One region of the Bordetella pertussis 18323 genome, then DNA from elsewhere that is predicted to be linked to it. Evidence: riboswitches for the same ligand, from Rfam matches in the RefSeq annotation. Region 1 holds a riboswitch; the other holds the start of a gene.
What was found. Region 1 has a riboswitch for glycine ahead of BN118_RS11245 (D-amino acid dehydrogenase). Riboswitches for the same ligand answer to the same signal wherever they lie in the genome.
Positions count from the first base shown of each region.

Region 1 (6,137 bases):
CGAAATGGTCCAGCAATTGATCGCCCATCAAGTTTGTGTGCCTGAAGCGGCCCGCGCCTATGGGGTCACCGCGCCGACTGTGCGCAAATGGCTGGGCCGCTTCCTGGCTCAGGGCCAGGCGGGCTTGGCCGATGCGTCCTCGCGCCCGACGGTCTCGCCCCGAGCGATTGCGCCGGCCAAGGCGCTGGCTATCGTGGAGCTGCGCCGCAAGCGGCTGACCCAAGCGCGCATCGCCCAGGCGCTGGGCGTGTCAGCCAGCACCGTCAGCCGCGTCCTGGCCCGCGCCGGTCTGTCGCACCTGGCCGACCTGGAGCCGGCCGAGCCGGTGGTGCGCTACGAGCATCAGGCCCCCGGCGATCTGCTGCACATCGACATCAAGAAGCTGGGACGTATCCAGCGCCCTGGCCACCGGGTCACGGGCAACCGACGCGATACCGTTGAGGGGGCCGGCTGGGACTTCGTCTTCGTGGCCATCGATGACCACGCCCGCGTGGCCTTCACCGACATCCACCCCGACGAGCGCTTCCCCAGCGCCGTCCAGTTCCTCAAGGACGCAGTGGCCTACTACCAGCGCCTGGGCGTGACCATCCAGCGCTTGCTCACCGACAATGGCTCGGCCTTTCGCAGCCGCGCCTTCGCCGCGCTGTGCCATGAGCTGGGCATCAAGCACCGCTTTACCCGACCTTACCGCCCACAGACCAATGGCAAGGCCGAACGCTTCATCCAGTCGGCCTTGCGTGAGTGGGCTTACGCTCACACCTACCAGAACTCCCAACACCGAGCCGATGCCATGAAATCCTGGCTACACCACTACAACTGGCATCGACCCCACCAAGGCATCGGGCGCGCTGTACCCATCTCCAGACTCAACCTGGACAAATACAACCTATTGACAGTTCACACCTAGCCCAGCCCCGCCTCGACCATGGCCAATACCGTTTCCAGGTGCGTGACCACGCGCGCCGGCGCATCGCCCTGCACGCCCAGGTGCCGGTTGACCAGGCGCTGGATCGGATTCTCGTCGGGCAAGGCGATCAGCCCGTCGCGGTCGATCTGGGGCCAGCGCACCGACCGGCGCCGCTCGCCCTCCACGCGCGGCACGGCCAGCGCCAGCCGGGCCGGGAAAACGGTTTGCCGCCGTATGCCGGCCGCGCGCGTGAAGAAGGCGCCGAAGCCGGCGTCCAGGTCGCCGCTTTCCACCCGGGCGGCGATCAGGCTGCGATCCAGGTCCATCACTTCCACGCGCACCTGCGGCGCCAGCGCCTGGAAACGCTTGAGCACATCCGGGATCACGCTGCAGGCGATCAACGGCGTCACGCCGATGCGCAGGCGGTCACGTCCGCCGGCGCCCAGGGCCCCCAGTTGCGCCACCGCCGCGCCCAGGTCCTGCACCGCGCGCTGCGCCACCGGCAGCAGGCTCTGGCCCGCCGGCGTCAGGCGGACCGCGCGCGTGGTGCGCTCGAACAGCCGGCTGCCCAGCTGCGTTTCCAGGTCGCGCACCATGGCGCTCAGCCCGGCCTGCGAGATGTGCAGCTGTTCGGCCGCCTTGGTGAAACTGGCATGGCGCGCCACCGCGAGAAAGGCGCGCATCTGGCGAAAGGAGAAGTTCATGGTCGGCCGGCCGGGGGGGAAACAGGCATTCATATTAACAAGCAATGCTTGTCAATTTATCCAATATTGTTCTTTTACTTATTTAATCCGATGCGGTGAAATAAGCCCATCGGCCCATGCGAGGCCTCATTGCCACAAGAGACACAGGAGACGAGACATGACGAGTTCGCCCGCTTTGACCATGACGCTGCGCGCCGTGCTGGCGCTGGCCGCCACCGCCAGCCTGGCCCTGGGCCCGGCCGCGCCGGCGGCCGCCGAGACGTTCCCCGCCAAGCCCGTGCCCCTGGTCGTGCCCTTCCCGCCCGGCGGCCCGACCGACACCAGCGCGCGCCTGTTCGGCGCCGTCATGGCCGACAAGCTGGGCCAGCCCGTCATCGTCGAGAACCGCGCCGGCGCCGGCGGCAGCGTCGGCACCACCGTGGTCACCCGCGCCAAGCCCGACGGCTACACCCTGCTGTGGGGCGGCACCAGCAGCATCGTGGTCGCGCCGGCCCTCTACACCAACCTGCAGTACGACCCGATCAAGTCCTTCACGCCCATCGGCATGGCCGTGCGCGGCCCGCTGATCCTGGTCAGCCGCCCCGACCTGGGCCCCAAGGACATCGGCCAGCTGCGCGACTACGCCAAGAACCATGACCTGAGCGTGGCCTCGGCCGGCACCGGCTCCATCGGCCACCTGACCGCCGAGATGTTCAAGAGCGAGGCCGGCGCCCGCATGCTGCACGTGCCCTACCGCGGCGGCGCGCCGGCCCTGACCGACGTCATGGGCGGCCAGGTCGATCTGTTCTTCGATACGGTCACGCTGCTGACGCCGCAGATCCGCGCCGGCAAGCTGCGCGCCTACGCCGTCACCGGCAGCCAGCGCTACAGCGGCCTGCCCGAGGTGCCCACCGTCGCGGAGACGATCGGCAAGCCCTTCGAGGCCTACTCCTGGTTCGGCCTGCTGGCGCCGGCCGGCACCCCCGCGCCGGCGGTGCAGGCCCTGACCGACGCGCTGGCCGCCGCCGCCAAGGATCCCGAGGTCATCAAGCAGCTCAGCGCGCTGGGCCTGGAGCCGGTCGGCGACACCCCGCAGGAGTTCGCCCAGGCGATCCGCGCCGACCTCGACAAATGGACCGGCGTGGTCCGCAGCGCGGGCGTCAAGCCCCAGTAACCGCGCCTACGCATACGCGACACAGAAGGACAACCCACGATGCCCGACACCTCCTCCCCCCGGATCCTGATCGCCGGCGCCGGCCTGGGCGGCCTGACCGCCGCGCTGGCCCTGCAGGCGCGCGGTTTCCAGGTCCGCGTGCTGGAACAGGCCGCGCAGCTGCGCGAACTGGGCGCGGGCATCCAGCTCAGCGCCAACGCCAACCGCGTGCTGTACCAGCTGGGCCTGGGCGCGGCCCTGGAACAGGTGGCCAGCCCGGCGTCCGGCAAGCGCATCCGCCTGTGGAACACCGGCCAGACCTGGCCGCTGTTCGACCTGGGCGCGCAGTCCGTCGAGCGCTATGGCTACCCGTACCTGACCATCTACCGCGCCGACCTGCACCGCGTGCTGGCCGAAGCCGTGCTGGCGCGCGATCCGCAGGCCATCGAACTGGGCGCCCGGGTCGAGAGCGTCGCGAAGGACGATGCCGCGGCCAGCGTCACGCTGGCCGACGGCAGCACGCGCCAGGCCGATATCCTGGTGGGCGCCGATGGCGTGCACTCGCGCGTGCGCGCCGCCCTGCATGGCCAGGACCAGGCGCGCTTCTCCGGCGCGCTGGCCTGGCGCGGCGTCATCCCGGCGCACAAGCTGCCGCCGCATTTGCGCGAGCCGTATGCCGTCAACTGGGTCGGCCCCGGCGCCCATGTCATCCACTACCCGCTGCGCCGCGGCGAACTGGTGAACTTCGTCGGCATCCTGGAGCGCGACGACTGGCAGGTCGAGTCCTGGACACAGCAGGGCACGATCGCGGAATGCGCGCGGGATTTCGCCGGCTGGCACGAGGACGTGCAGACGCTGATCCATGCGCTGGATACGCCCTTCAAGTGGGCGATGATGCTGCGCGAGCCCCTGGCGCGCTGGACCAGCGGGCGCATCACCCTGCTGGGCGACGCCTGCCACCCGACCCTGCCGATGCTGGCCTCGGGCGCGGCCATGGCCATCGAGGACGGCTACGTGCTGGCGCGCTGCCTCGACGGCATGCGCGCCGATGCGCGGCAGGCGCTGGTCCGCTACCAGGATCTGCGCGTCGAGCGCACGGCGCGCGTGGTGCGCGGCTCGGCCGAGAACGCCAAGCGCTTCCACAACCCGGAGCTGGCGCACGCGGCCGGCGCGGCCGCCTATGTCGAACAGCAATGGAGCGAGGCCCGGGTACGCGAAAGATACGAGTGGCTCTTCACGTACGACGTGGACGCCGAACCGGTCTGAGGGCGCCGCCCGCGCGTGGCCAGGGTTTCCCCTTGGATGCGCGCCCGCGTCTTGTCCTGCCGGCGCAATCGCTGTAACTTGTGCCGGTTCCACCAACGTGCAGTTCGGGAGAGACCGTCCAGCGGACGGCGCCGACGGAGCAACCACCCCGGAAACTCTCAGGCAAAAGGACCGACCTGCTGGAACATCTGGAGAGTGGCGCGCGGTACGGCGCCCACCGAAGGGGATCCCTGGCGCGTTTGCAGCGGCGCACGGGTGAAGCTCTCAGGTAAATGGACAGATGGGGTTGCGGCCGGGCCATTCCGATGGCCGGCAGACGCCAACCTCCTCTGGGACCACGACCATGTCTCGAATCGCCGTCATCGGCGCCGGCATCACCGGCGTCACCACCGCCTATGCGCTCGCCTTGCGCGATCACCAGGTCACGGTGTTCGACCGCCACCGCTATAGCGCGATGGAAACCTCGTTCGCCAACGGCGGGCAGCTCTCGGCCAGCAACGCCGAGGTCTGGAACAGCCGCTCCACGCTCTTCAAGGGCCTGCGCTGGATGCTGCGGCGCGACGCCCCGCTGCTGCTCAATCCCCGGCCCAGCTGGCACAAGTACTCGTGGCTGGGAGAGTTCCTGCGCCAGATCCCCCGCTACGAAGCCAACACCATAGAAACCGTGCGGCTGGCCATCGCCGCGCGCCAGCATCTGTTCGACATCGCGGCCCGCGAACGGATCGATTTCGATCATGAGCGGCGCGGCATCCTGCACTTCTATGCCAGCAGGCGGGAGTACGACAGCGCCTTGCGGGTCAACGCCCTGCTGCGCGCCGGCGGGCTGGAGCGGCGGCCCGTATCGCCCGAGGAAATGCGCGCCATCGAACCGGCCCTGCAGGGCGACTTCTACGGCGGCTTCTTTACCGAGTCGGACTCCACCGGCGACATCCACAAGTTCACCACTGGCCTGGCCCGGGCCGCCGCGCGGCACGGCGCGCTGTTCCGCTACGAAACGCCAGTCAGCGGCATCGACCATCGCGGCGGCGCCATCGCCATCACGACCGCCGAAGACGTCGAACGCTACGACAAGGTGGTGATCTGCGCGGGCGTGGGCAGCCGCCGCTTCGCCAGCATGGTGGGCGACCGCGTCAACATCTATCCGGTCAAGGGATATTCGATCACGGTGAGCCTGGACGACGAGGCCAGCCAGGCCGGCGCGCCCTGGACCAGCCTGCTGGACGACCGCGCCAAGATCGTGACCAGCCGGCTCGGCGCCGGCCGGTTCCGGGTGGCCGGCACCGCCGAATTCAACGGCTTCAATCGCGATATCCGCGCCGACCGCGTCGAACCGCTGGTCGCATGGGTGCGCCGGTATTTTCCGCAGGTCTCGACCAGCCGCGTCGTGCCCTGGGCGGGCCTGCGGCCCATGCTGCCCAGCATGCTGCCGCGCGTCGGGCCCGGCAAGCGGCCGGGCGTGTTCTACAACACCGGCCATGGCCACCTCGGATGGACGCTGTCGGCCGCGACCGCCCAGCTGGTTGCCGAAGCGGTGACGGCCGGCGCCGGCACGTAGACGGCAGGCAGGCGGCCAGCGGCGCGCGCCTCAAGCGCGCCCGGCCGCCGCCAGCCGGCCCAGGCAGGCCCGCAGGCCGGCTGGCAGCGCCACGGGGCGGCGGCTGGCGCGGTCGACGTAGACATGCACGAAGTGGCCCTGGGCCGTGCACAGTTCGTCGCCGGGGCGGAACACGCCCAGCTCGTAGCGCACGCTGCTGCGCCCCACGTGGGCCACGCGCAGGCCGATCTGCAATGTTTCCGGGAACTCGGCCGGCGCGTGGAAATTGCAGTGCGTTTCCACGACCAGGCCGATCACGGCGCCCGCCTGCGGGTCGAGCTGACCGGCCGACGCCAGGTAGCGATTCACCGCCGTATCGAAGTAGGCGTAATACACGACGTTGTTGACATGCCCATACATGTCGCAATCCATCCAGCGTACCGGCATGGCCTCGAAATGGCCGAAGCCGGCCCGCTGCCACCGTTGCGGACGCGGGGCCTGGCCCGCGCTATCGTTCACAGCGCCTCCCGGTAAAGGCGCAAGGCGTCGTCGTAGCCGAGCTCCCTGGGGTTGTTGACCAGCAAACGCTGTTGC
Region 1 covers NC_018518.1:2,371,968-2,378,104, forward strand. The annotation lists gene BN118_RS11225 (IS481-like element IS481 family transposase) at 1-907, shown strand, start outside; gene BN118_RS11230 (LysR family transcriptional regulator) at 904-1,611, opposite strand; gene BN118_RS11235 (Bug family tripartite tricarboxylate transporter substrate binding protein) at 1,769-2,764, shown strand; gene BN118_RS11240 (FAD-dependent monooxygenase) at 2,804-4,009, shown strand; glycine riboswitch at 4,105-4,193, shown strand; gene BN118_RS11245 (D-amino acid dehydrogenase) at 4,353-5,564, shown strand; gene BN118_RS11250 (acyl-CoA thioesterase) at 5,595-6,062, opposite strand; gene BN118_RS11255 (iron-containing alcohol dehydrogenase) at 6,059-6,137, opposite strand, start outside.

Region 2 (6,137 bases), 1.3 Mb from region 1:
GGGTCACCGCGCCGACTGTGCGCAAATGGCTGGGCCGCTTCCTGGCTCAGGGCCAGGCGGGCTTGGCCGATGCGTCCTCGCGCCCGACGGTCTCGCCCCGAGCGATTGCGCCGGCCAAGGCGCTGGCTATCGTGGAGCTGCGCCGCAAGCGGCTGACCCAAGCGCGCATCGCCCAGGCGCTGGGCGTGTCAGCCAGCACCGTCAGCCGCGTCCTGGCCCGCGCCGGTCTGTCGCACCTGGCCGACCTGGAGCCGGCCGAGCCGGTGGTGCGCTACGAGCATCAGGCCCCCGGCGATCTGCTGCACATCGACATCAAGAAGCTGGGACGTATCCAGCGCCCTGGCCACCGGGTCGCGGGCAACCGACGCGATACCGTTGAGGGGGCCGGCTGGGACTTCGTCTTCGTGGCCATCGATGACCACGCCCGCGTGGCCTTCACCGACATCCACCCCGACGAGCGCTTCCCCAGCGCCGTCCAGTTCCTCAAGGACGCAGTGGCCTACTACCAGCGCCTGGGCGTGACCATCCAGCGCTTGCTCACCGACAATGGCTCGGCCTTTCGCAGCCGCGCCTTCGCCGCGCTGTGCCATGAGCTGGGCATCAAGCACCGCTTTACCCGACCTTACCGCCCACAGACCAATGGCAAGGCCGAACGCTTCATCCAGTCGGCCTTGCGTGAGTGGGCTTACGCTCACACCTACCAGAACTCCCAACACCGAGCCGATGCCATGAAATCCTGGCTACACCACTACAACTGGCATCGACCCCACCAAGGCATCGGGCGCGCTGTACCCATCTCCAGACTCAACCTGGACGAATACAACCTATTGACAGTTCACATCTAGCCTGGCGGGCACGGCGCATGCGGGCAGGGCCGCGCGCCTATTGTTTTGGTAAATGGAAATGACTATCATTTGTCTTTACCAAATGCAAATGCCGGAGACCGCATGCCATACGTCCTGCCTGCCCTTTCGTATGCCTACGATGCGCTCGAGCCGCATATCGATGCACGCACGATGGAAATACACCATACGCGCCATCACCAGACCTACGTCAACGGCCTGAACGCCGCGCTCGAAGGCGCCGGCCTGGACAGCGAGGAGCCGGTCGAGCAACTGTTGCGCCGCATCCCGGCGCTGCCGCCGGGCATCCACGGCGCGGTGCGCAACCACGGCGGCGGCCATGCCAACCACAGCCTGTTGTGGACCGTCATGTCGCCGTCGGGCGGCGGCCGCCCGGATGGACGGCTGGCGGCCGACATCCAGGCCCAGCTGGGCGGGCACGACGCCTTCCAGGCGGCCTTCACGCAGGCCGCGCTGGGCCGATTCGGCAGCGGCTGGGCCTGGCTGACCGTCACGCCTGCCGGCCGCCTGCGGGTCGACAGCAGCGCCAACCAGGATTCGCCGCTCATGGAGGGCAACACCCCGATACTCGGCCTGGATGTCTGGGAGCACGCGTATTACCTCCAGTACCAGAACCGCCGCCCCGAATACATCGAGGCCTTCTACCGGGTGGTGGACTGGGCCGAAGTGGCGCGCCGCTACGAGATCGCCCTGGCCGAGCTCGGCCGGGAGGCCGCATGAATACCCACAGCCGCCACCGCGTCCGTCCGGCGCTCACCAGCGTCAGCGCCATGACCCTGGCGGTGCTGGTGGCCTGCCTGGCCTGCTACCAGCTGTGGGAGTTCCTCGACCGGCGCTGGCCGCACGTCGCCCTGGCCATGGCCGGCGGCATGGTGGCCGCCGGCGCCACCGCCCTGGGCGCGGTGCCGGTGCTCTTCTCCCAGACCCTGTCGCAGCGCGTGCAGGACTGCATGTTCGGCTTCGGCGCCGGCGTCATGCTGGCGGCCAGCGCCTTCTCGCTGGTGGTGCCGGGCATCGCCGCGGCCGGCGCGCAGGGCTACGGCCCCTGGGGGGCGGGCATCCTGGTGGGGGCGGCCATCCTGCTGGGCGGCGCGGTCCTGCTGGCCAGCGACAGGCTGCTGCCGCACGAGCACTTCATCAAGGGCAAGGAAGGGCGCGCCTCGCGCACCCTGCGCCGCACCTGGCTGTTCGTCTTCGCCATCATGCTGCACAACGTGCCCGAAGGCCTGGCCATCGGCGTGGGCTACGCGGGCAGCGACAGCCTGCGCGGCGCGGCGCTGGCAACCGGCATCGCCATCCAGGACGTGCCCGAAGGGCTGGTGGTGGCGCTGGCCTTGCTGGCCGCCGGCTACAGCCGTGCGTTCTCGGTGGCGCTGGGCATGCTGTCCGGCCTGGTCGAGCCGCTGGGCGCCATCGTGGGCGCGGCGGTGGTGGGCTGGTCGGCGGCGATGCTGCCGTGGGGGCTGGGTTTCGCGGCCGGCGCCATGCTGTTCGTCATCAGCCACGAGATCATCCCCGAGTCGCACCGCAAGGGGCATGAGGTGCCGGCCACCGCCGGCCTGATGCTGGGGTTCGTGCTGATGATGCTGCTCGATACCGCGCTGGGCTGAGGCGCCGAAACAGGGGCGGATCGGCGCCCATCCGGACGCTTTGCGGCATGGCGCTTTCGATGTATGCTTTGCGCGCTGTCACGCATGTCGCGGGAGAGAGCGGCCGATTGCGGCTGCCGCCGAAGGCGCAATTCGCCCGGAATCGCTCAGGTAACCCATACCGCGACTGCATCGAGTAGCGCCTGGCGCGCTCGAAACAGCACTCTGGAGAGACCTGGCGCGGCCACCTTCGCGGTGCGCAAGCAGCCCAGGCGCCGAAGGTGCAAACCCGCTCGCGCGGGGCAACTCTCAGGCAAAAGGACAGAGGGGCGGAAAATTCGACCGGTTCCCGGACGCTTTCCGCATCGGGGCCGGCATTCCGTAATCCTGGCAATGCTGCCGCTGGAGCCCTCGCATGTCCGCACCGCTCAAACGCACCCCCTTGGCCGAAGAACATCTTGCCGCCGGCGCCTGTATGGTCGACTTCGGCGGCTGGAACATGCCGCTGGCCTATGGCTCGCAACTGGAAGAGCACCACGCGGTGCGCCAGGACGCCGGCATGTTCGACGTCTCGCACATGCTCAACGTCGATGTCGGCGGCGCCGACGCCACCGCCTTCCTGCGCCGCCTGGTGGCCAACGACGTGGCCCGCCTGGCCACGCCGGGTAAGGCCCTGTACAGCTGCATGCTGAACCCGCAGGGCGGCATCATCGACGACCTCATCATCTACTACTTCGCGCCCGACCAATGGCGCGTGGTGGTCAACGCCGGCACGGCCGACAAGGACATCGCCTGGATGCAGCGCGTGGCCGCCGCCGACGGCTTCGATGTCGTGATCGCGCCGCGCCGCGACCTGGCCATGGTGGCGGTGCAGGGCCCCAACGCCCGCGCCAAGGTGTGGGCGGCCCGTCCCGCGTGGCAGGCGGCGTCCGAGCCGCTGGCGCCGTTCTCGGCCGCGGCCGTCGAGGCCGGCACGCTGGTGGCGCGTACCGGCTATACCGGCGAGGACGGGTTCGAAATCGTGCTGCCCGCCGACGCGGTGGTCCAGCTGTGGCGCGACCTGCTGGCGCAGGGCGTGCGGCCCTGCGGCCTGGGCGCGCGCGACACGCTGCGCCTGGAGGCGGGCATGAATCTCTACGGCCAGGACATGGACGAACTCGTCCATCCCGACCAGGCCGGCCTGAGCTGGACCGTTGCGCTCAAGGACGAGGCGCGCCGCTTCGTGGGGCGCGATGCCATCGAGCAGTTCGCCGTGCCGCGCGCCTTCGTCGGCCTGAAGCTGCAGGAGCGCGGCGTGATGCGCGCCCACATGCCGGTGCGCTGCGCGCAGGGCATGGGCGAGCTCACCAGCGGCACCATGTCGCCCACCCTGGGCGTGTCGGTGGGCTTTGCCCGCATGCCGGTGGGCGTGCAGCCCGGCGACGCCGTCGAGGTGGAAATCCGCGGCAAGTGGGTGCCCGCCCTGGTATGCAAATTGCCGTTCGTGCGTCACGGCAAAGCCGTCGAACACTCGTAAACTCGAGGCTTCCGCGCGGCCGTTGGCCGCCGGAGGCGCGCAAACTTTCTCCATTCCCACTGAATTGCCAGAGGAGCTCCCATGAGCCTGCCCACCGATCGCAAGTACACCGAGTCCCACGAATGGGTCCAAGCCGAAGGCGATGTGTTCGTCGTCGGCATCACCGACAACGCCCAGGAGCAGCTGGGCGATCTGGTCTTCGTCGGCGACGTCAAGGTCGGCGCCACGCTGAAGGCCGGCGAAACCGCCGGCGTGGTCGAGTCGGTCAAGGCCGCCTCGGACATTTATGCGCCGGTCGACGGCGAGATCGTCGCGTTCAACGACGAACTCGAAGCCAACCCCAGCCTGATCAACGAATCGGCCTATACCGCCTGGATCTTCAAGATCAAGCCGGCCAACGCGGCCGACCTGGACAAGCTGCTTGACGCGGCCGGCTACCAGGCCGTCGCCGGCTGACAGGCCGCAACGGGCCGGCCCGCGGGCCGGCCCCGCCTCCCCGTTATTTCGAGAAAACCATGTCGCGCGCCCCTGACACCCATTCCGATTTCATTCCCCGCCATATCGGCCCCTCCGACGAGGACCAGGCCACGATGCTGGTCGCCATCGGCGCAGCCAGCCTGGATGCCCTGATCGACGAAGTCGTGCCGCCCCGCATCCGCAGCCGCGCGCCACTGGCGCTGCCCGCCGCGCGCAGCGAAACCGATGTGCTGCAGGACCTGAAGCGGATTGCCGCGCGCAACCAGATCTATCGCAACTACATCGGCCAGGGTTACTACGGCACGCACACGCCCAACGTGGTGTTGCGCAATGTGCTCGAGAACCCGGCCTGGTACACCGCCTACACGCCGTATCAGCCCGAAATCTCGCAGGGCCGCCTGGAGGCGCTGCTCAATTACCAGACCATGGTCGCCGACCTGACCGGCCTGGACATCTCCAACGCCTCGCTGCTGGATGAAGGCACCGCCGCGGCCGAGGCCATGACGCTGGCGCGCCGCGGCAGCCGTTCGTCCAGTCCGGTGTTCTTCGTGTCGCAGCACTGCCACCCGCAGACGCTCGAAGTGGTGCGCACGCGCGCCGAGGGCCTGGGCATCGAACTGGTGATCGGCGACGAGTCGCGCGGGCTGCCCGAATGCTTCGGCGTGCTGCTGCAGTATCCGCACAGCCTGGGCGGCGTGGCCGATTACCGCGAACTGGCGCAAGCCGCGCACGCGCAGGGCGCCGTGGTCGCCTGCGTGACGGACCTGCTGGCGCTGGCGCTGATCGAGCCGCCGGGACAATGGGGCGCCGACATCGCCGTGGGTTCGGCGCAGCGCTTCGGCGTGCCGTTCGGCTTCGGCGGCCCGCACGCCGGCTTCATGGCCTGCCGCGATGCGTACAAGCGCAACATGCCCGGCCGCCTGGTCGGCGTCTCGAAGGACGCCCAGGGCAACCCGGCGCTGCGCCTGGCCCTGCAGACGCGCGAGCAGCACATCCGCCGCGAGAAGGCGACCTCCAACATCTGCACCGCCCAGGTGCTGCTGGCCGTGATGGCCGGCCTGTACGCCGTGTGGCATGGCCCGCGCGGCGTGCGCCGCATCGCCGAGCGCGTGCAAAGCCTCACCGGCGCGCTGCGCGCCGCGCTGGCCGGGCTGGGCGTGAAAGTCGCCAACGACACCTGGTTCGACACGCTGTCGCTGGAAACCGGCGCGGCCACCCCGGCCATCCTGGCCGCCGCGGATTGCGCCCGGATCAACCTGCGCCAGGTCGATGGCGCGCGCCTGGCGGTGTCGCTGGACGAAACCGTGACCCTCGCCGACCTGCAGGCCTTGGTCAATGTGTTCGCGGCCGGCCTGGGCAAGGACGAGGTGGCGCTGGCGCCGCCGCAGGCGTCGCTGGACGGCATCCCCGCGGCGGTACGCCGCCAGGGGCCCATCCTGTCGCATCCGGTGTTCTCCAGCGTGCAGTCCGAGACCGACATGCTGCGCTACCTGCGCAAGCTGGCCGACAAGGACCTGGCGCTGGACCGCACCATGATCCCGCTGGGCTCGTGCACCATGAAGCTGAACGCCACGGCCGAGATGATCCCCATCACCTGGCCCGAGTTCGCGCTGATCCACCCGTTCGCGCCGGCCTCGCAGACGCCGGGCTATCGCGAGCTGATCGAGGGCCTGTCGGCGCAGCTGTGCGAGA
Region 2 covers NC_018518.1:3,695,839-3,701,975, forward strand. The annotation lists gene BN118_RS17505 (IS481-like element IS481 family transposase) at 1-845, shown strand, start outside; gene BN118_RS17510 (superoxide dismutase) at 948-1,583, shown strand; gene BN118_RS17515 (ZIP family metal transporter) at 1,580-2,473, shown strand; glycine riboswitch at 2,554-2,646, shown strand; glycine riboswitch at 2,668-2,787, shown strand; gene gcvT (glycine cleavage system aminomethyltransferase GcvT) at 2,868-3,968, shown strand; gene gcvH (glycine cleavage system protein GcvH) at 4,050-4,424, shown strand; gene gcvP (aminomethyl-transferring glycine dehydrogenase) at 4,484-6,137, shown strand, end outside.
Region 2: it holds a riboswitch for glycine, as region 1 does, so the genes downstream of both, gcvT (glycine cleavage system aminomethyltransferase GcvT) here and BN118_RS11245 (D-amino acid dehydrogenase) in region 1, are expected to answer to the same signal.